3 regions of the Pseudomonas edaphica genome follow, and region 3 is predicted to be linked to each of the others. Evidence: predicted binding sites of a transcription regulator. Region 3 holds the regulator's gene; each other region holds the start of a gene.
What was found. Region 3 encodes FliA, which starts transcription of late flagellar genes. Its sites were predicted from a motif close to CTAAAGTTTNNNNNNNNNNNGCCGNTAA; they were not measured.
Positions count from the first base shown of each region.

Region 1: motA (flagellar motor stator protein MotA) is a predicted target of FliA. The motif match lies at 2,321-2,348, and genes of this name have one in related genera.
Region 2: ACQY47_RS00840 (methyl-accepting chemotaxis protein) is a predicted target of FliA. The motif match lies at 4,841-4,868, and genes of this name have one in related genera.

Region 1 covers NZ_OZ255725.1:2,651,615-2,658,901, forward strand. The annotation lists gene motB (flagellar motor protein MotB) at 373-1,398, opposite strand; gene motA (flagellar motor stator protein MotA) at 1,402-2,253, opposite strand; gene ACQY47_RS12115 (HDOD domain-containing protein) at 2,420-3,955, shown strand; gene rhdA (thiosulfate sulfurtransferase) at 4,013-4,828, shown strand; gene asd (archaetidylserine decarboxylase) at 4,844-5,704, shown strand; gene serB (phosphoserine phosphatase SerB) at 5,846-7,060, opposite strand; gene ACQY47_RS12135 (AhpA/YtjB family protein) at 7,194-7,287, shown strand, end outside.
Region 2 covers NZ_OZ255725.1:165,733-173,019, forward strand. The annotation lists gene ACQY47_RS00815 (acyl-CoA dehydrogenase family protein) at 1-420, opposite strand, end outside; gene ACQY47_RS00820 (carboxymuconolactone decarboxylase family protein) at 459-1,019, opposite strand; gene ACQY47_RS00825 (AraC family transcriptional regulator) at 1,122-2,033, shown strand; gene ACQY47_RS00830 (M91 family zinc metallopeptidase) at 2,135-3,670, shown strand; gene ACQY47_RS00835 (calcium-binding protein) at 3,854-4,750, shown strand; gene ACQY47_RS00840 (methyl-accepting chemotaxis protein) at 4,925-6,919, shown strand; gene ACQY47_RS00845 (SRPBCC family protein) at 7,010-7,287, shown strand, end outside.
Region 3 covers NZ_OZ255725.1:5,183,171-5,190,457, reverse strand. The annotation lists gene ACQY47_RS23715 (chemotaxis protein CheA) at 1-1,979, opposite strand, end outside; gene ACQY47_RS23710 (protein phosphatase CheZ) at 1,991-2,779, opposite strand; gene ACQY47_RS23705 (chemotaxis response regulator CheY) at 2,798-3,172, opposite strand; gene fliA (RNA polymerase sigma factor FliA) at 3,341-4,081, opposite strand; gene fleN (flagellar synthesis regulator FleN) at 4,078-4,911, opposite strand; gene flhF (flagellar biosynthesis protein FlhF) at 5,017-6,333, opposite strand; gene flhA (flagellar biosynthesis protein FlhA) at 6,345-7,287, opposite strand, start outside.

The sequences.
Region 1 (7,287 bases), 2.5 Mb from region 3:
ACCAACTGGGTGGCTCATACGCACAAGCCAGCTTGTATTCGGATTTCTCGATGCGCATAATTGCTCCGTCACCAGCGAAAGCTGGCAGGAGTCTGGATCCTTTTCGGGGTTGATCCAGCGGCGCAGAAGGGGCGAAGCAAGCTCCACTGCGCGTCGAATGAGGCCGCCTTCGGGCGGCTTTGCTTTTTGTGGGGCATTAACAACTGCACAGAAAGACTCGCTCCAAGGGCCGGGAGTACTTCGTGCCGCGCCAGTGCGTGGAGGACATGCGAGGTGTCATCAGCGGCGTCAAAGCCTACCTTCCTCTCTGAACACAAATGAAAACGCCCCGACATAGTCGGGGCGTTTTCATTTACAACCAACAAAGACCGCTTACGAACCCGGCGTTGGCGCAGGCGCCGTAGGGTCTTTCACCCCGCCGTCATCAAACAGGTTCAGCTTCTGCCGCAGCTCATGGGCCGGCAGCGGCTCCTGACCTGGCGGAATGGCATTCGGATCGGCCGGCACTTCACCCGGTGCGCCTTCGCCCTGGGTCGGTGCCGCAGGTGGTGGCTGATCACCTTCAATCGCACGCTGGGCTTTTTTAGTCAGCACCACGATATCGATACGGCGGTTGATCGGGTTGAACGGGTCTTTAGGGTCAAACAACTGCGAGGACGCAAACCCCACCACGCGCGCCACTTGCGGGTCGGGATAGCTGCCCGCCACCAGCGCACGACGGGCGGCATTGGCGCGGTTGGCCGAAAGCTCCCAGTTGCCGAAGTCGCCTTGGCCCGCATAGGGCTTGGCGTCGGTATGACCGCTGATGCTGATCTTGTTCGGCACCGCCTTGATGGTGTCGGCCATGGCCAGCAGGATATCTTCGAAGTACGGTTTCAAGCGCGCACTGCCGGAGTCGAACATCGGCCGATTGGCCGCATCGGTGATCTGGATGCGCAAGCCTTCGGGGGTGATCTCGAAGGAAATCTGATCCTTGAACTTCAGCAGCTGCGGGTTTTCTTCGACCTTGGTCTGCAGTTCCTGCAGCAACAACTCCAGGCGCTCTTTCTCGACCTGCTCGGCCATGCTCTCGACGGTGTCGCGCTCGATCGGGATGTTTTCCTGCGGCGACTCGGTCTTGACCTCGGGGTTGATGGTGCGCTCAGGCGCCAGTTGCGGCGAGCCGCCCAGGTCGATCACGAAGGGCGTGCCGCTTTCCGAAAAACCAATCGGGTCTTTGAAGTAACCGGCAATGGCGATCTTCTGCTCGGGCGTGGCGGTCGACATCAGCCACAGCACCAGGAAGAACGCCATCATCGCCGTGGCAAAGTCGGCGAAGGCGATTTTCCAGGCGCCGCCATGGTGCCCCGCAGCGAAGCGCTTGACGCGCTTGATGATTATCGGCTGGTTGTTTTCCATGACTTAGCGACCGCGAACCGCTTGTTCCAGCTCGGCAAAACTTGGGCGATGCTTCGGGTACAGCACCTTGCGCCCGAACTCCACCGCCAGCGATGGCGGCATGCCGGACGCCGAAGCCACCAGGCAGGCCTTGATCGCTTCGTACAAATTCACTTCTTCCTTGGCATCGTGGGCCAGGGACGTGGCCAGTGGGCCGAAGAAACCGTAGGCCGCGAGGATACCGAAGAAGGTACCGACGAGGGCCGCGCCCACGTGCATGCCGATAGCCTTCTGGTCGCCCTCACCCAGGGATGCCATGGTCACCACAATGCCCAGTACCGCCGCAACGATACCAAAACCGGGCATGCCGTCGGCGACGCCGGTCACGGCGTGGGAAGGATGTTCCAGCTCTTCCTTCAGGCTGAACAGCTCCATGTCGAACAGCCCTTCCAGCTCGTGCGGGGCCATGTTGCCGGAGGACATGATGCGCAGGTAGTCACAGATGTAGGCGGTCATGCGCTCATCTTTGAGCACGGCCGGGTACTTGGCGAAAATCGGGCTGGCGGCAGCGTCTTCGATGTCGCCTTCGATGGCCATCATGCCTTCGCGGCGGCTCTTGTTGAGGATCTCGTAGATCAGCCCCAGCACTTCAAGATAGAACGTGTGAGAGAAGCGTGAGCTGAACATGCCCAGCGACTTTTTGATCACGTGCATGGTCATGTAGCCGGGGTTGGCCTGCAGGAAAGCACCAAACGCGGCGCCGCCGATGATCAGCACTTCGAAGGGCTGGATCAGCGCGGCAATTTTACCGTGGGACAGGACGTACCCACCGAGCACACTTGCGATGACGACGATGATGCCGATAATTTTAGCCATAGGAGATTGGTACTTGCGCCGTCGGGTTCATGGACATAGTGGGTGCTGCAGAAAACTCTTGTTCTACTTATCGGCAAAACTGCGCCAGACTATAGCCCGTTAAGGCGAAAAGCCAATTCGGCCCGTTCCGGGCGTGTAGAACGCAAGTGATGATCGCGCCCCAATCATGGCAAACGAAACGACAGTTCCAAATACAAAACCCACCACCCTCGCCGCTTGGATCAAGCGCCTGGACGATGTGCTGCTGCCTGTTCCTCAGGCTAGTCACGAACGCGTGTGCAAGGCCATCCGCGACAGCCGCAGTTCATTGCGAGATATTGCCGAGCTGATGCAAAACAGCCCGGCACTGGTGCTCAGTGTGATGCGCGAGGCCAACAGCCAGGCGCACGGCAGCCTGTCGGGGCCGGCGGAAAACCTCGAAGTGGCGCTGAACCGCCTGGGTCTCAAACGCGCCGAAGAATTGCTCGCGCGCCTGCCCTCGGTGCCGGAAAAAGACATCCCGGTGGCTTTGCGCCAACTGCTGCTGATAAGCCAACACGCCTCACAGCAAGCCAACGGTTTGTTCGCCAGCCGCCTGGCGCGGCTGTGGCAAGACATCCATTGGGGCAGCCTGCTGTTTCTGTCGCCACTGTGGCCGCTGGCCGTGGCCTACCCCAAACTCCTGGAAGAATGGGAACTGCGGGTCATCCACAAAGGCCAGTCGGCGCACAAGGTCGAGCAGGAACTGTTCGGTGTACGCCTGCTCGACTTGTGCCTTGGCCTGACCGAAGCCTGGCACCTGCCGATCTGGGTGTCCCAGGGCTACAACCTGCTGCTGACCGAGCAGCGCTTGCTGGTCAAGGCGCTGCACATCGCCCGCGAAGATGACGCGCTGCGCCAGCAGCAATTGCTCGATGCCGAACCCAACCTGCGGCGCTGGTTGAACCAACCCGCCAACACCGTGCTGCTGGCCAACGGCCTGGCGATGTCGGCCCAGGAATCCTGGACCTGCCCGCACACCGAGCGTTGGCAATACCTTACCGCGCTGTACCTGCAAGCGCCGCTGTGTGACGTGCAGCAGCAGGTTCACCAACAAGCGGTCACCAGCGCGCGCACCACCTTGATGCCGGACCTCTGGCACCCGGCGCTGTCGCTGATCTGGCCGTGGCACGTGCAGAAGGTCCATCGCGGCCTGCTGCCCGCACCGCCGCCCACTGCCGAAGCATTGGCCGTGTGGCGCAAGCGCTGCACCGAGTTGCTGGTCGAACCGAGCCGCTTTGCCAACGCCATGCACTTGACCACCTGCGCCAAGGAAGCCTTGGTCGCCAGTGGCATGCAGAGGGTGCTGCTCTTTATGGCCGACCGCGCCCTGAGTACCTTGCGTGTGCATCAGGCCGATGGCTTGCCCAAGGACGCTGCCAACCTGAGCCTCGACGTCGTCAACAGCACACTGCTGCAACGCTTGCTGGAAAAGTCCGCCCAGGTGCGCCTCACGCCAGACAATCACGCGCAATTTTCTGCGCTGCTGCCGCCGATCCTGCGCCGCTGGTTTACCGGTGAACACCTGTTGCTACGCTCTCTGAGCTGCAATGGCCGCGTGGTGATGCTGATGGTCGCCGACCAGGGCGGCGGGCCGTTCTCGGAAACCACCGTGCAGGCTTTTGGCAAAACCGCTCAATGCATCGAGAAAGCGCTGCACAGCTTTACCAACCGCAGCGCCTGATGCTTGCGCTACAATCGCCCTCTTTTATCACCAACATTTGTGCCCAGGAGACCTCACATGCCTGACTTCTCTGGCTTGCCGCTGGTGATCGAGTCCAGCGACCTGCTTGGTCGCCTGGATGCCGAACACTTGATTCTGGTGGACCTCACCAGTGCCGCCCGCTACGCCGAAGGGCATATCCCCGGCGCGCATTTCGTTGACCCCAAGCGCACCCAACTGGGCCAGCCGCCAGCACCCGGCTTGCTGCCGCACAAGGCCGACCTGGAAAAGCTGTTCGGCGAACTGGGCCACACCCCGGACGCCACTTACGTCGTCTATGACGACGAAGGCGGCGGCTGGGCCGGGCGGTTTATCTGGCTGCTCGACGTGATCGGCCACCAGAAGTACCACTACCTGGATGGCGGCCTGCTGGCCTGGCTGGACGAAAAACACCCGGTATCCACCGAAGTGCCCGCCCCGGTTGGCGGCCCGGTCAGCCTCACGCTGCACGACGGCCCCACCGCCACCCGCGAATACCTGCAAAGCCGTCTCGGCGCCGCCGACCTGGGGATCTGGGACGCACGCGGCCCGCTGGAATATTCCGGCGAGAAAGTGCTCGCCGCCAAGGGTGGTCACATCCCCGGCGCCGTCAACTTCGAATGGACTGCCGGCATGGACAAGGCGCGCAACCTGCGTATCCGCCGCGACATGCCGCAGATCCTCGAAGACCTCGGGCTGACCCGCGACAAAGAAATCATCACCCACTGCCAGACTCACCACCGCTCTGGCTTCACCTACCTGGTGGCCAAGGCGCTCGGTTATCCGCGAGTCAAAGGTTATGCCGGTTCCTGGGGCGAATGGGGCAACCACCCCGACACCCCCGTCGAGATTTAAGGTTTAAGGACAGTTATGAAAAAGCAGTTGTTTATCCTCAGCCAGTACTTGCTGCCGCACCACTTGCTGTCGCGCCTGGCCGGCTGCATTGCCGAGTGCCGCGTGCGCTGGTTCAAGAATGCCTTCACGGCGTGGTTCGCCAAGCGCTATCAAGTGGACATGTCCCAGGCGCTGGTGGAAGACCTCACCGCCTACGAGCACTTCAATGCCTTCTTTACCCGCGCCCTGAAAGACGGCGCCCGCCCGTTGGATGAAACCCCAGGCGCGGTGCTGAGCCCAGCCGACGGCGCGGTCAGCCAGCTTGGCCCGATTGAACACGGTCGTGTGTTCCAGGCCAAAGGCCATAGCTTTAGCGTGCTGGAATTGCTCGGTGGTGATGCGGCGTTGGCTGCACCGTTCATGGGCGGTGATTTCGCCACTATTTACCTGTCGCCGAAGGATTACCACCGCGTACACATGCCTTTGGCCGGTACGCTGCGTGAGATGGTCTACGTGCCGGGCCGGATTTTCTCGGTCAACCAGACCACCGCCGAAAACGTGCCGGAACTGTTTGCGCGCAACGAGCGTGTTGTCTGCCTGTTCGACACCGAACGCGGCCCGATGGCTGTGGTGTTGGTGGGCGCGATGATTGTGGCGTCGATTGAAACCGTATGGGCCGGGCTGGTCACGCCGCCGAAACGCGAGCTGAAAACCTTCCGCTACGACGAAGCCGCACGCGCGCCGATTCACTTGGAGAAAGGTGCTGAACTGGGCCGCTTCAAGCTGGGTTCGACCGCCATCGTGCTGTTCGGGCCGGATCAGGTGAAGTGGGCAGAGGAGTTGGTGGCGGGTACGCCGGTACAGATGGGCCAGGGTATCGCACTGCCGAAAGCCTGATTTGAAGCTGATGCAAATCAAATGTGGGAGCCGGGCTTGCCCGCGATAGCGGCGTATCAGTCAATACTTCAATGACTGAACTACCGCTATCGCGAGCAAGCCCGGCTCCCACAGTTACTGCAATCTTGCAGTTAGATCGGGTTACAACTGCCCGTCGCGATCGCGAAAGCCCAGCAGATACAACACACCATCCAGCCCCAGCGTCGAAATCGCCTGCTTGGCCGATTGCTTGACGAGCGGCTTGGCACGGAACGCCACACCCAACCCGGCAATCGCCAGCATCGGCAAGTCATTGGCGCCGTCGCCGACCGCAATGGTCTGCTCCAGACGCAAACCTTCCTTGTGGGCCAATTCCTTCAGCAAGTCCGCCTTGCGCTGTGCGTCGACAATCGGCTCGACCGCCACGCCGGTCACTTTGCCATCCACCACTTCCAGCTCGTTGGCAAATACATAGTCAATGCCCAGCTTGGCCTGCAATTGCTTGGCGAAGTAGGTGAAACCGCCCGAGAGAATTGCAGTCTTGTAGCCCAGGCGCTTGAGTTCGGCAAACAAGGTTTCGGCGCCTTCGGTCAGGCGCAGCGAAGCACCGATCGAATCCAACACGCTTACGTCCAAGCCCTTGAGCAGTGCCAGGCGCTCCTTGAAGCTGGCGCGAAAATCCAGCTCACCGGCCATGGCGCGCTCGGTGATTTCGGACACCTGCTCGCCCACACCGGCGGCCTTGGCCAGCTCGTCGATGACTTCGGCTTCGATCAGCGTGGAGTCCATGTCGAACACCGCCAGGCGGCGGTTACGGCGGAACAGCGAATCTTCCTGGAAGGCGATGTCGACATTCAGTTCCTGGGCCACGCTGAGGAATTCGGCGCGCAAGGCTTGCGGGTCGGCCGGCTCGCCGCGCACGGAGAACTCGATGCAGCCCTTGCCTTTGTCGGCCGGCGTGTCCAACGGCATACGACCCGACAGACGGTCGATGTGATCGATATTCAAACCATATTGAGCGGTGATCGAGCTGACACGCTGCAATTGTTCGGCGGTTACTTTGCGGGTCAGCAGGGTCACGATGTGGCGCTTTTTACCCTGGCCTTCGACCCAATGCTGGTAATCGGCTTCGGAAACCGGGGTGAAACGCACCTGTTGATCAAGCTTATACGCCGTAAACAGGATGTCTTTGAGCACCGACGAGGCCTGCTCGGTGCTGGGGATTTCCACCAGGATGCCGAACGACAGCGTGTCGTGGATCACCGCTTGGCCGATGTCGAGAATGTTCACACCACCCTGGGCCAGAACACCGGTAATGGCTGCGGTGAGACCCGGGCGGTCTTCGCCGGTGATGTTTATCAGGACAATTTCGCGCAAAGCGCACCCCCAGGCTGGAAAAAAACCGCATTCTACCCACTTTCAGTGACCATCGGGCACAGCGAGCGCTTTGCCGGTTCTAGGCCTGTCGCTATACTGCGCGTCAACTTCACGGACCAAGAGCCGAGCGCAAGTGAACCGGCCCACGCCAGTAAAAACCGATAACTTCTTCCTGCTGATCTTCCGGGCACTGCGCCACCGCCGTGTACCGATCGCATTACGCATCG
Region 2 (7,287 bases), 1.5 Mb from region 3:
CAGGCGGCCATTAAGGGTCCAACCGTCTTCGGTCGGCTCCGCGCTGATTTGCAAGGTCTCGATGCCGGACAAAAATTTCATCGCGTTCGACAGCCCGGTGGCCCCGGCCAGCTTGCCGCTGAGCAGGTCCGGCAACAGTTGCTCGCGCAGCCGCTCATTCGGGCTCTGCAACAAATATTCGATAAAAGAGCGCTGGCCCCAGCACACAAACGCCGCCGCCAGGGAATGGCTGGCCACGTTGGCAATGGCTTCCACCGCGCCCGTCACATCACCGCCCAAGCCGCCCAGCGCCTTGGGCACGCCAATGCTTAATACATTCGACTCTGCCAGCCTTGGCAGCACTTCCTGTGGATCGCAACTGCCCACATCCAGGGCCTGCGCTTGAACATCGAGCCAACGGCTCAAGATTGGGTCAAGCATTCGTTTCTCCTTTTTACAGCAGGTGGACCATCGCCGATTCAGCTTGCCGGTTTTTCCCAACGGTATTGCGCCAGCTCCGGGTTCAGCGGGGTACGGGCAAACACGTTAGCGAAGTTGCACAGGGTTGCCAGGCTGACGCCCAAAATAACTTCCAGCGCCTGGCCCTCGGTATAACCGGCGGCGCGGAACGCTTCAAAACCCGCGTCGCTGACATCGCCACGGGTGGCGATCACTTCGCGGGTGAAGGCGGCGAGTGTCTCATAACGGGCGTTGGGCAATTCACCGCGCTGGCGCAGGGCGTCAATCACGTCTTCGGGCAGCTTGGCTTTATTGCGTGCCACGGCAGTATGGCCGGCCACGCAGAAATCGCAGCCGTGGGTGGTGGCGGCAATCAGCTGCACCACTTCGCGGTCGGCCAGGCTAAGCTCAGACTTGGCGTTGAGTCCGGACACGGTGATGTAGGTTTCCAGCGCCGCCGGTGCATTGGCCAACACGGCGAGCAGGTTGGGAATGAAACCCGAGCCTTTGAGGGCATTTTCCAGGAAGGGCTTGGCCGCTTCCGGAGCGGTTTCGGGGGTGAGCAACGGTACACGGGACATGGAGTGGTCTCCTGATGGGTTCATCGCCTAAGTCTGTTGGTTATAAAAAAACGCCTCAATAGGCTAAAGTAGCGATTACTTGCTCTAGAGTCTTTCCGTTAGATGAATTCGTCCAGTGCGCTCGTTGATTGGTTATTAGACAGCCTCGAACTCAACACCAGCCTGTTCCATGTCGGCCGCTATTGCGGCGCGTGGCATGCCAGCACCCATGGGCTGGCCAGCGCGAGTTTCCACCTGATTGTGCAGGGCCAATGCTGGTTGCATATTGACGGCGAACCCCTTCCCCATCACCTGAATAATGGTGATGCGGTGTTTCTGCTGCGTGACCTCGAGTATCGGCTGTCTGGCGAGGCCACGGCCGCGGCAGCACAGGAATGCCCGCGCCGACCGATGCTGGCGCTGGACAGCAACGCCGACGATGGCGTCGGCCTGGTCTGCGGTTTTTTTCACTTCCATTCCGGTTTGTCGGCGATGATCGTCGACGGTTTGCCCGCCTGGATCATCCTGCGCGCTGGCGACCCATCGCTTACTGCTGCGCGTAATCTGTTCGAATTGATCCTGCAAGAGTGCGAGCGCGTCCCGGCGCCCTCCTCGGCATTGCTCGAGCGTTTGTGCCATTTATTGTTTCTATATGTGCTGCGTCAGCAAGTCATCGATAACAGCGAACTGGGCGGTCTGGCGGCACTGGGCCGACAACCGGCGTTCGCCGAGTTGCTCGAGCAATTGATCGCCCGACCGGCAGACCCATGGACCCTGGAAAGCATGGCAGCCTGCACCGGTTTGTCGCGCTCGGCATTTTTCAAGCGTTTCAGCGAGCTGTGCGGGCAATCGCCGGGGCAGGTGCTGTTGATGATGCGCATGCGCCATGCCTGCCGCCTGTTCAAAGAAGACATGACCGTGGCCGATGTGTCACTGGCAGTGGGTTATCAGTCGGTGGCAGCGTTTACTCGGGCGTTCTACAAGACCACCGGCCAGCAGCCTGGGGCTTATCGCAAAGGTCAATGGCGGAATTAGCAAACAGGGATGTCGGGGTGCTTACCTTCGGCTGTAAGAGATGGAGCTGTGTTGCGGGTTGATTCCACACAACGAGTCCATGACTCACAGGCATTGGCACTATGACTTCTACCTCGCTCGCTTACGCCCCGCAGCCTGGCAATCGCGCTAACACACACCACACAACAGGCCCTGCGCCAGGAGAGTCGATTTATAACACTCCGGATTTTTACGCCCCTGGTACTGGCCGAACTCGGACCAAATCCGAGACATTAATCGATGATGGCTACGTAAAAATCACCCAACAGGCTAAATGGGACATCTATACCCAACCCCCTAAAATCGAGCGCGTCACCCTGACACTCGAAACCGGTAATGCCGCCGACACGCTCCATATCGGCAATAACCCCGCCGGCGGGCTGCAGGTGCAGATCAATGGTAAGTCGTACCGTTTCGACGCCAAGGGTAAAAACGGTGAGCCCATTGAATTGCATATCAAAACCAATGGCGGTCGTGACGATCTGACCATCAGCCCAACAGTCGATAACCCCGTCACGTTTGAAGGCGGTGATGGGAATGACACCTTTATCGCCGGGGCAGGCAGGACCAGGGCGTTGGGCGGTGCAGGTGACGACAAGCTTTGGCTGGGTTCGGGAACAGGCTACGCCGAAGGCAATGACGGTGACGACCTGATCGTCGGCGGCACCGGCAATACGGTCATTTACGGTGGCAACGGCAAGGATCGCCTCTATGCCGGTATAGGGCCGGCTGGCAAGCAAAGCTATGTTGATGGCGGCAACGGCGACGACCACCTGTACGCCGGCAGCGGGCATACTGTGCTTCACGGCGGCAAGGGTAACGATGAGCTAATGGGGTCAGATCGTACGACTTTTTACACGGGTAAAGGCCGGGATCGGATCTGGAATAACCGACCTGGCGATCTTATTTATGCGAAAGCTGGAGACGCCTACGACCGGTCTCAGGGTTCGAAATTTGTCGAGGTAAAATCAAGCTTCGCGGGTAATGATGGTTTCAAAGTCAGTGGTCGCGCTGAATTCCAACAGCACGTTGATGACGACTTCGAATTCCTGCGCAGCTCGCCCAATGGGCAAAAGATACTCAGGGACATGGACAAGGAAGCGCTGAAAGCCGGGGGCAAGGTTGAGATCCAGGCGTCGAGCGATGGAAGCCACTACTTGTTTCGCAGCCGCGAACTGGGCCGAGTTCAGCGCGCCGGTGAGCGCAACATAAGTGCTGAGGACCCAAGATACGGCGTGATCGCCCACAACCGGCCCGGCTCACGTGCCGACGCGGGGGTGGTGTATTACGATCCGACTGTTTTAGGCGATGAGAGAGGCCTGCTGTTTATACCTCCAGTCGTTGGTTTAGTGCATGAAATCGGGCATGCCTACAATGGCGCGACTGGGACGAACCTACCCGGCCAAACCTCGGAGAGGTCGGCGTATGATCCTGCGTTTACACGCGCAGTCAAAAACGTTGAGTTTCAGGTCGTAGGTTTACCGGGCAGCACCGCACAGCCTTTTGACTTTGACAACGACCCCTCTACCCCGCCCACCACCATCAACCCCGAACACTTCACGGAAAACGGCATGCACCGTGAGATGGGCCGGCCTTTACGCAAGAGCTACCTGGTCTGACCCTTTACGTTCGAGCGTCACTTCGCACAAGCCAGGTGACGCTTGAAACCATCAAAGGGCGAGCGAAATATCCAGACGCAAGCTCTGCGCGATTGCCAGGAACGCTTGCGCCTCGATCGTCCACGTAAAGAGAAGCCCTGAAATTCTGTCAGGTTTCTACTCTGGTCATCGAAGGACATCACTATGCTCGTTCCCTACGCTTACGCCCCAACAACCCCGGGTCACCTTGTACCCCGCGTCGAGCCGGTCACACCCACACGCTCCCCCTATGACCCACCGTCTGACCTGGCGCCAGGCGCACGAGACGTTAGAACACATGAACTGCTCAAAAAGGGCGATGTGACCTTCAGCCGGGAAATCACCTGGAGCACGGCGTACCCTGATAAACCGAAGATTGTTGCCAATCGACTGCTGGTGGAAACCGGCAACGACGCCGACACCCTCCGCGTACGCAGTTGGCCAGGGGACAAATTGCAGTTCATCGTGAATGGCCAGTCGTATGTGGTGGATATCCCGCCACAACAAAGCTTGAACAACAGTCTGTTCATCAAAACAAATGGCGGTGATGACAGCGTTATCATCGATGATGACGTCAAGCATTACGTGTTCATTGAGGGTGGCGATGGCAACGACACACTCCAGGCCGGCGGAGGCGTTACCGGCCTTAGCGGGCAACGCGGTAACGACACCCTGCGGCTGGGCAGTAACTTTGGCTATGCAGAAGGTAACGAAGGAGATGACAGGCTCTACGGTGGTACCGGCAATAGCGTCCTAATCGGCGACGAGGGTGACGATGTTCTCGAGGCCGGGTTCAGCGATGCGCACAAATGGAGCAAGCTGGACGGTGGCGATGGCAACGACACACTCATGGCCGGTAGCGGAGACAATTATCTGCATGGCGGCAACGGTGATGACCGCTTGTGGGGCTATGACCGCACGCACTTTTTCACCGGCGAGGGTAACGACCGCATTTTGCATAACTCGAGCCAGGACAGCATTGTCGCCGGAGCCAATGATCAGTTCGACCGCACCCAAGGTTCAACTTTCACTGAGGTGAAGCCGGGTAAGGCTGACGAATAGAGTTGTTCGGCTAACCGCGGCTCCATTCGGTGACCTTGCAGCAAACGCCAGCAAGGTCGCCGCTCACCCAACAACTTTGCACCATCGTACCTAAAGCTCCTTCTCCCCAAGCCGATAGCCCTACGAAGCTCTAACAAAGCCGCGTCGATAATAACGCTTCGTAAGGACGATCCCATGCCCCCTCTGCGCTCCATCCAAACCCGCTACACCTTGTTTCTGGTGCTGTTCGTCCTGCTGATATTGGTGTTGACCGTCGTCGGTATCGGCCAGTTGGTGGCCCCCACGCTGCGCCATACCGAAGAACAGGTGGTGCTCAACCGCGTCGCCGAAGTGGCTGAGCGCATCCAGGGCGAACTGAACAAGGTTCAAGCCCAACAACGCAGCATCACCCAAACCATTCCCCTGCTCGACAGCGATGCCATCGACAAGGTGCTGCCCGGCCTGGTGGACCAGTATGGCGAGCTGAAAGTCTTCGGCGGCGGTATCTGGCCACTGCCCAACCAGCGCGCCCCAGGGCGCAACAAGTTCAGCACCTTCTGGCACCGTGATGCGTCGGGCAAACTGGCGGTCAACACGTTCTGGAACAGCGACGCTGCGCCCAACTACTACGACCAGAGCTGGTACAAAGGCGGCCTCGCCTCGCCGCGCGGCCAGTGCGCCTGGGCCGCCGCCTACAAGGACGACGCCAGCCAGGAGCCACGCACCAATTGTGCCATGGCCATTCAGCGCGATGGCGCAGCCTATGGCGTGGCCACCATTGACGTAACCCTGGGGTTCTTCAATGAGCTGGTGGCCAGCAAGGAAAAAGACATCGGCGGTCAGATGCTGATCGTTGAAGGCGACGGCAAGATCATCAGCAACAGTTCGCGCATCAGCGGCCCGGTGGTGTTGAAGAACATCAGCGAACTGGCCAGCACCTCGGCGTTTGCCGCCCAAGTGAGTAAAGCCCTGGCCCATCGTGACCAAGGGCTTGTGCGTAACGAGTTCGACAACCAAGGCGTGGCCAGCACCTTCTACCTGCGCCCGATCGAGGGCACGCCGTGGTTCCTCGCCACCGCCCTGCCGACCTCGTTGATCACCGCCCAACGCGATGACGTGCTCGGCAGCCTGGCCCTGATACAAATCCCCATGGTGTTGCTGCTGGTGCTGCTGGCCGCTTTTGCGATCCGCCAACTGGTGCAGCGCATGAAGTCGTTGAAGACCAATATCGATGCCTTGTCAGCCGGCGACGCCGATCTGACGCGGCGCATCACCATTCGCGCCGAAGACGAACTGGGCGCCATCGGCCATTCGGTCAACCACTTTATCGTCTACCTGCAGAACATGATTGGTGAAGTGACCCAGGCCACGGGCGCCATGTCGTCGAGCCTGGCGCAACTGCAGCAGACATCGGCCCACACCAACCAGATCCTGGTGCGCCACGCCTCGGAGACCGACCAGACCGTCACCGCCATCACGCAAATGAGCTCGACTGCCGACACCGTCGCGCAAAACGCGGCGGAAACCGCCTCGTTCACCCAGCGCGCCAACGAGCATGCCGACCGCTCCCGCGTGGTGGTGGGCGAAGCGTCCACCAGTGTCAGCGCCTTGATCGGCGAAGTCGCCAGCGCCACCCACACCGTGGAGGCCATGCGCCAGGACGCGGCACGCATCACCGAAACCCTCGGTGTGATCGGCGCGATTGCCGGCCAGACCAACCTGCTGGCGCTTAACGCAGCCATTGAAGCAGCGCGGGCTGGCGAGCAAGGCCGTGGTTTTGCGGTGGTGGCCGATGAAGTACGGGCGCTGGCGGCACGCACCCAGGCCAGCACCTCGCAGATCAACGAAATGCTCGCACGCCTGACCACCGGCGTGAGTTCGTCGGTGGCGGCCATGGAAAACACCCAGGCCAGTTGCCAGTCGGCGGCGGATGCCACGGCGCGGGTGAACACCGGGCTGGATGAGATGGCCGGTTCCGTCAGCCATATCAATAACCTCAGCACCCAGATCGCCACGGCGGCCGAGCAGCAAAGCGCAGTGACCGAGGAGATCAACCGCAGCATGGTGCAGATCCGACAGATGGTCGATGAGTTGGTAGAAAGTGGCCACGCCACCCAAACCAACACTCAGAGCCTGTTGGATGCCAATGGCCGGGTCATTGCATTGATGGGCCGCTTCAAGGTGCGCTGATAAAAGACTGAGACACTCCCGTGCAATGCGCGGGAGTGGGACTATTCTGACAGCTCTCAGGACAAACTCTCGCCACACAGGAGGTGTGTCATGCATGCAGCTGAGCATTCGGCCCGCTTGGAGCGGATCAGTCAGGAACGCTTTATCCAGGCGCCAATCGAGGTCATCTACGACTATGTGACCCAGCCGGATCGCTGGCACGAGTGGCACCCCACCTCCCTGAGTGCCGACACCGGCACCACCGGCTCACTGCCGGCCGGCACGCGCTTTACCGAAATCATCGACCTGCTGGGCGTGCGCGTCCCCATGAGCTATCGCGTACAAATCGCCCGCCGCCCCAGTGAATTCAAGACCGTGTTCACCTCCCT
Region 3 (7,287 bases):
AGCCAGCGCTTGAGGTAGAACAGTGGCAACGCCTTGTCGCGCACGATCACCACTTCCTGGCCGTCCACCACGTTGGTGCGTGACAGGTCGAGGTGGAAGATCTCGTTGACGTTGACCAGCGGGAAGGCGAACGCCTGGTTGCCCAGCATCACCATCAGGGTCGGCATGATCGCCAAGGTCAACGGCACCTTGATGACGATCTTGGAGCCCTGGCCCTTGGTCGAGTAGATATTGATCGAGCCGTTGAGCTGGCTGATCTTGGTCTTCACCACGTCCATGCCCACGCCACGGCCGGACACATCGGAAATCTCGGTCTTGGTCGAGAAGCCCGGCGCGAAGATCAGGTTGTAGCATTCGGTGTCGGTCAGGCGGTCGGCGGCGTCCTTGTCCATCACGCCGCGCTTGACGGCGATATTGCGCAGAATTGCCGGGTCCATGCCTTTGCCGTCATCGGTAATCGACAGCAGGATGTGGTCGCCTTCTTGCTCCGCCGCCAGAATCACCTTGCCGTTGCGGGACTTGCCCGAGGCTTCGCGTTCTTCCGGGGTTTCGACGCCATGGTCGACGGCGTTGCGCACCAAGTGGACCAGCGGGTCGGCCAGGGCCTCGACAAGGTTTTTGTCGAGGTCGGTTTCTTCACCCACCAGTTCCAGGTTGATTTCTTTCTTGAGCTGGCGCGCCAGGTCGCGAACCAGACGCGGGAAGCGGCCGAAGACTTTCTTGATCGGCTGCATGCGCGTTTTCATTACGGCGGTCTGCAAGTCTGCGGTGACCACGTCGAGGTTCGACACGGCCTTTTGCATGGCTTCATCGCCGCTGTTCAGGCCCAGGCGCACCAGGCGGTTACGCACCAGCACCAGTTCGCCGACCATGTTCATGATGTCGTCCAGGCGCGCGGTATCAACCCGCACGGTGGTTTCGGCTTCACTGGCAGGCTTTTCGGCTACCGGCGCCGCTGCGGCACGCGCAGGTGCGGCAGCCGGTGCCGGTGCGGGCTTGGCAGCCACAGGCGCGGCGGCTTTGGCTGGCGCAGGTTTGGCAGCCACAGGCGTTGCAGTCGCTGCTGCGGCCGGGGCCACTTCAGAGAACTTGCCTTTGCCATGCAACTCGTCGAGCAGCGCTTCGAATTCGTGATCGGAGATCAGGCCGTCAGCGGCAGGCTCAACGCTGGCAGGCGCAGCGCTGGCGGCAGGTGCGGCTGCGATGGCGGCGACTTCCGGCAAGGCTTCGGCAGCAAACGTGCCCTTGCCATGCAATTGGTCGAGCAGTGCTTCGAATTCGTCGTCGGTAATGTCGGTGGCGCTTGTAGATGTGGCAGACGCAGCAGGCGCTGCCGACTCAGCAGCAGGTGCCACGGCGTCCGGCGCAAACTGGCCTTTACCGTGCAACTGGTCGAGCAGGGATTCGAATTCTGCGTCGGTAATGTCTTCGCTGGTCGGCACGGCAGGCGCAGCCACCGCTTGCGGTGCTTCAGCTTCGGCTTTCACCGCGCTCAGGGAGTTGAGCAGCTGTTCGAACTCGCTGTCGGTCACATCCGGCTCGGCTTCAACCTCAGGCTCAGGCGCGGCGACCGGCGCAACCGAGGTATCGGCAGGTTCGGCCAGGCGTGCCAGCGCAGCCAGCAGCTCCGGCGTGGCGGCCGTGATCGGCGCACGCTCGCGCACCTCGCTGAACATGCCGTTGACCGCATCCAATGCTTCGAGAATCACGTCCATCAGTTCCGAGTCGACGTGACGCTCACCCTTGCGCAGGATGTCGAACACGTTCTCGGCGATGTGACAGCACTCCACCAGCTCATGGAGCTGGAGGAAGCCGGCGCCCCCTTTTACAGTGTGAAAACCGCGAAAAATTGCATTGAGCAGGTTCGCATCATCCGGTCGGCTTTCCAGCTCGACCAGTTGTTCGGACAGTTGCTCTAAAATTTCGCCGGCCTCTACAAGGAAATCCTGAAGGATTTCTTCATCGGCGCCGAAGCTCATGTGGGTGCTCCTTAGAAGCCTAAACTGGATAACAGGTCATCTACGTCATCCTGACCTGACACAACGTCTTCACGTTTATCGGCATGAATCTGCGGACCTTCACCCTTGGCGAGATGTTTTTGTGGATCTTTTTCCGAGAGGATCGCTGCGCGGTCATGTTCGATGCCGGCAAAACGGTCGACCTGGCCGGCCATCAGCACCAATTTGAGCAAGTTGCTTTCCACTTCGGTGACCAGTTGGGTCACGCGCTTGATCACTTGACCGGTGAGGTCCTGGTAATCCTGGGCCAGCAGAATGTCATTGAGGTTGCTGGCCACCGTGCGGTTTTCCTGTTCGGTGCGCGACAGAAAAGCCTCGACCCGACGCGCCAACTCACGAAACTCCTCAGCCCCCACTTCCCGGCGCATGAAGCGGCCCCAGTCAACGCTGAGCGCCTGAGCTTCGGTGGCCATGCCATTGACCAAGGGCGTGGCGTTTTCCACCAGGTCCATGGTGCGGTTGGCCGCCGCCTCAGTCAGCCGGACCACATAGGACAGGCGTTCGGTGGCATCGGTGATCTGCGAGATTTCTTCGGCCTGGGGCATGTGCGGGTCAATCTGAAAATTGACGATTGCACTGTGCAGCTCGCGTGTGAGCTTGCCCACTTCCTGATACAGGCCGCGGTCACGGGTCTGGTTAAGCTCATGGATCAACTGCACCGCGTCGCCGAACTGGCCTTTTTCAAGGCTGTCGACCAACTGGTGAGCATGCTTTTTCAGGGTCGATTCAAAATCGCCCTGTGACGTTTCTTTATGCTCCATAGCTCCCCCGTGGTGACATCAGCCGTGGATGCGTTCGAAGATTTTTTCGATCTTCTCTTTCAAGGCCAATGCAGTGAATGGCTTGACCACGTAACCGTTAACCCCGGCCTGGGCGGCTTCGATGATCTGTTCACGCTTGGCTTCGGCGGTCACCATCAACACAGGCAAGCTGCGCAGTTTTTCATCGGCGCGCACGTGACGCAGCAAGTCGATACCGGTCATGCCCGGCATGTTCCAGTCGGTTACCAGAAAGTCGATGCTCCCGCTGTTGAGGATCGGAATCGCCGTCAGGCCGTCATCCGCCTCGACCGTGTTGGTGAACCCAAGGTCACGCAACAGGTTTTTTATGATCCGCCGCATCGTTGAGAAGTCATCAACGATGAGGATTTTCATGTTCTTGTCCAATTCGACCTCCAAGCAGTCTTAAACGCGCCCAGCACCTGGACGCGCCATTTCAATCAACAGGCGTTACACAAAAAGGACTGCCCAGGGCACCACGGCACGAACCCGCAAAAGCGTAGAGCCTTTGCGGTAGCGTCTGCAGTGTCCCCACACTGCCTGTCAGCGCGCGCGCCACTCTCCCAATCGCCCCCGCAAGCGGGCGGCGCACTGGCTATGCAGCTGGCTGACACGCGATTCGCTGACCCCCAGGACCTCACCGATTTCCTTGAGGTTCAGCTCTTCGTCGTAGTACAGCGCCAACACCAGTCGCTCACGCTCCGGCAAATTGGCAATCGCCTCCGCCAACGCGCTCTGGAAACGTTCGTCTTCCAGGTCGCGCGACGGTTCCAGATGTGCACTCGCGCCGTCCTCGTGCAGCCCTTCGTGTTCGCCGTCCTGCAAAAGGTCGTCGAAACTGAACAGGCGGCTGCCCAAGGTATCGTTCAAAATCCCGTAGTAATCGTCGAGACTCAATTGGAGTTCGGCCGCAACTTCATGATCTTTAGCGTCACGACCGGTTTTTGCTTCAATTGCACGAATTGCGTCACTGACCATACGCGTATTGCGATGTACCGAACGCGGCGCCCAATCCCCTTTACGCACTTCATCGAGCATCGCACCGCGTATGCGAATACCCGCATACGTCTCGAAACTCGCGCCCTTGCTCGCGTCGTATTTGGTCGACACTTCGAGCAGGCCGATCATGCCGGCCTGGATCAAGTCCTCAACCTGCACACTGGCAGGCAGGCGTGCCAGCAAGTGATAGGCAATGCGCTTGACCAAGGGCGCATAGCGCTCGATCAGTTCGCCCTGACTGTCACGTGCCGACTTTTTGTAAAGGTTGTAGCCGCTGGATGTCATAGCACAGGTCCCGCGCTCGTCTGATGCACCAATCGCTCGACGAAAAACTCCAGATGCCCCCGAGGGTTGGCAGGCAACGGCCAAGTATCGACCTTCTGAGCAATAGCCTTGAACGCCAATGCGCACTTCGAACGAGGGAACGCTTCATAGACTGCACGCTGCTTTTGCACAGCCTTGCGCACACACTCGTCATAAGGAACTGCGCCCACGTATTGTAAGGCGACATCGAGGAAGCGATCCGTGACCTTGGTCAACTTGGCAAACAGATTTCGCCCTTCCTGCGGGCTTTGGGCCATGTTGGCCAGCACGCGGAAGCGGTTCATGCCGTAGTCACGGTTAAGCAGTTTGATCAGGGCATAGGCGTCGGTGATCGACGTGGGTTCGTCGCACACCACCAGCAGCACTTCCTGGGCTGCGCGCACGAAGCTGACCACGGACTCGCCGATCCCGGCGGCGGTGTCGATCACCAGCACATCGAGGTTGTCGCCGATGTCGCTGAACGCCTGAATCAGGCCGGCATGCTGCGCCGGGCTCAGGTGCACCATGCTCTGGGTGCCTGAGGCAGCCGGCACGATGCGAATGCCACCGGGGCCTTGCAGCAGCACATCGCGCAGCTCACAACGGCCTTCGATCACATCGGCAAGGGTGTGTTTGGGTGTCAGCCCCAGCAGAACGTCCACGTTCGCCAGGCCCAGGTCAGCATCCAGCAGCATGACGCGACGGCCAAGCTCTGCCAGGGCCAGGGACAAATTCACTGACACGTTAGTTTTCCCGACGCCACCTTTGCCGCCGGTCACCGCGATCACCTGTACGGGATGCATGCTGCCCATTTTATTTCTTTACCTTGTCTTGCTTAGACGCAGGCTACATGGCTTGGCCGCGTGAATCGCTTGCAGACCATCGATGTAGATACATTTCACGGTGTTCATCCTGCCTCACCCCACCCGCTTAGCCGGGTTGTGGTAAAGGTCGGCGAACATATCGGCCATCGCTTCCTCGCTAGGCTCTTCTTGCATTTGCACGCTGACAGCACGGCTGACCAACTGATGACGGCGCGGCAGATGCAAATCATCCGGGATCCGCGGCCCGTCGGTCAGGTAGGCAACCGGTAACTCATGACTGATCGCCAGGCTCAACACCTCGCCCAGGCTCGCGGTTTCGTCGAGCTTGGTGAGAATGCAACCGGCCAGGCCACAGCGTTTGTAGCTGTGGTAGGCAGCGGTAAGAACCTGTTTCTGGCTGGTGGTTGCAAGCACCAGGTAATTTTTCGACTTGATGCCACGCCCGGCCAGGCTTTCAAGCTGCATGCGCAGTGCCGGATCGCTGGCTTGCAGGCCGGCCGTGTCGATCAACACCACGCGCTTGCGCAGCAGCGGGTCGAGCGCATTGGCCAGGGACTGGCCCGGGTCGACGTGGGTCACTGTCACATTGAGGATGCGGCCCAAGGTCTTGAGCTGCTCCTGGGCGCCGATGCGATAGCTGTCCATGCTCACCAGCGCGATGTTCTGCGCGCCGTACTTGAGCACATAACGCGCGGCCAGCTTGGCCAGGGTGGTGGTCTTGCCCATGCCGGCGGGGCCGACCATGGCAATCACACCGCCCTCTTCCAGCGGTTCGATTTCCGGCGTGGCGATCATGCGCGCCAGGTGCGCCAGCAACATGCGCCAGGCTTGGCGCGGCTCTTCGACTTCAGCCGTCAGTGCAAGCAAATCGCGCGACAACGGGCCGGACAGGCCGATGCGTTGCAGGCGACGCCACAGGTTGGCCTGGTGCGGTTTACTGCCTTGCAGTTGCGTCCACGCCAGCGAGCCCAACTGCACTTCGAGCAGCTCACGCAGGCCATTGAGTTCAAAACGCATCGAGTCGAGCGCGCGCTGGTCGACAGCGGCGGCCGGGGCTGGCGCTGCAGGACGAGGCGGTTCTTTGAAGGTCGGTTCTACCAACGGCTCGGCGGCGGTCAGCGGCAGGCCGGCGAACAATTGGCGATTGGTGCTGGCATCGCTGTCGCCACGCATGCTCAATTCAGCCTGGGCCGAGACAATGCGCGAAGCGGTCTTGCGCAGTTCGTCTTCGAGTTCCATGTTCGGCACGCGCGGCGCCAGCGCCGACGGGGTGTAATCCAGGGCAGCCGTCAGCTCGACACCGCCGGCAATGCGACGGTTTCCAATAATCGCGGCATCGGCGCCCAGCTCATCACGTACCAGTTTCATGGCCTGACGCATATCGGCGGCGAAAAAACGCTTAACTTGCATAACCCACTACCTCAGCCGTTGGGCCCTACTGTCGCGACGATAGTCACTTGCTTATTGTCAGGAATTTCCTGATAAGCCAAAACGTGCAAATTCGGAACTGCCAGGCGACCAAACCGCGACAACATCGCTCGAACCGGGCCTGCCACCAGCAGAATCACCGGGTGGCCCGCCATTTCCTGACGCTGGGCGGCTTCGATCAACGAACGCTGCAGTTTCTCAGCCATGCTTGGCTCCAGCAGAACGCCCTCTTCCTGGCCAAGTCCGGCCTTCTGAATACTATTGAGCAATATTTGTTCCAACCTTGGTTCCAAGGTGATCACAGGCAGCTCAGACTCAATGCCTACAATGCTTTGCACGATGGCGCGGGACAACCCGACACGCACCGCGGCCACCAAAGCGGCAGTATCTTGACTCTTGGCGGCATTGTTGGCGATGGCCTCGGCAATGCTGCGAATGTCGCGCACCGGCACCTGTTCGGCGAGCAAGGCTTGCAGCACCTTGAGCAACTGCGACAGCGACAGCACGCCGGGTACCAGTTCTTCGGCCAGTTTCGGCGAGGCTTTGGCCAGCAAACCCATCAATTGCTGGACTTCCTCGTGGCCGATCAGCTCATGGGAGTGCTTGTAGAGGATCTGGTTGAGGTGGGTAGCGACCACGGTGCTGGCGTCGACCACGGTGTAACCGAGCGATTGTGCCTGGCTGCGCTGGCTGACTTCGATCCATACCGCTTCCAGGCCAAAAGCCGGATCTTTGGCGGTAATGCCATTAAGCGTGCCGAACACCTGGCCAGGGTTGATCGCCAACTCACGATCCGGGTAGATCTCGGCTTCGGCCAGGATCACGCCCATCAGGGTCAGGCGGTAGGCGCTGGGGGCCAAATCAAGGTTGTCGCGGATGTGCACGGTGGGCATCAAGAAGCCCAGGTCCTGGGACAGCTTCTTGCGCACACCCTTG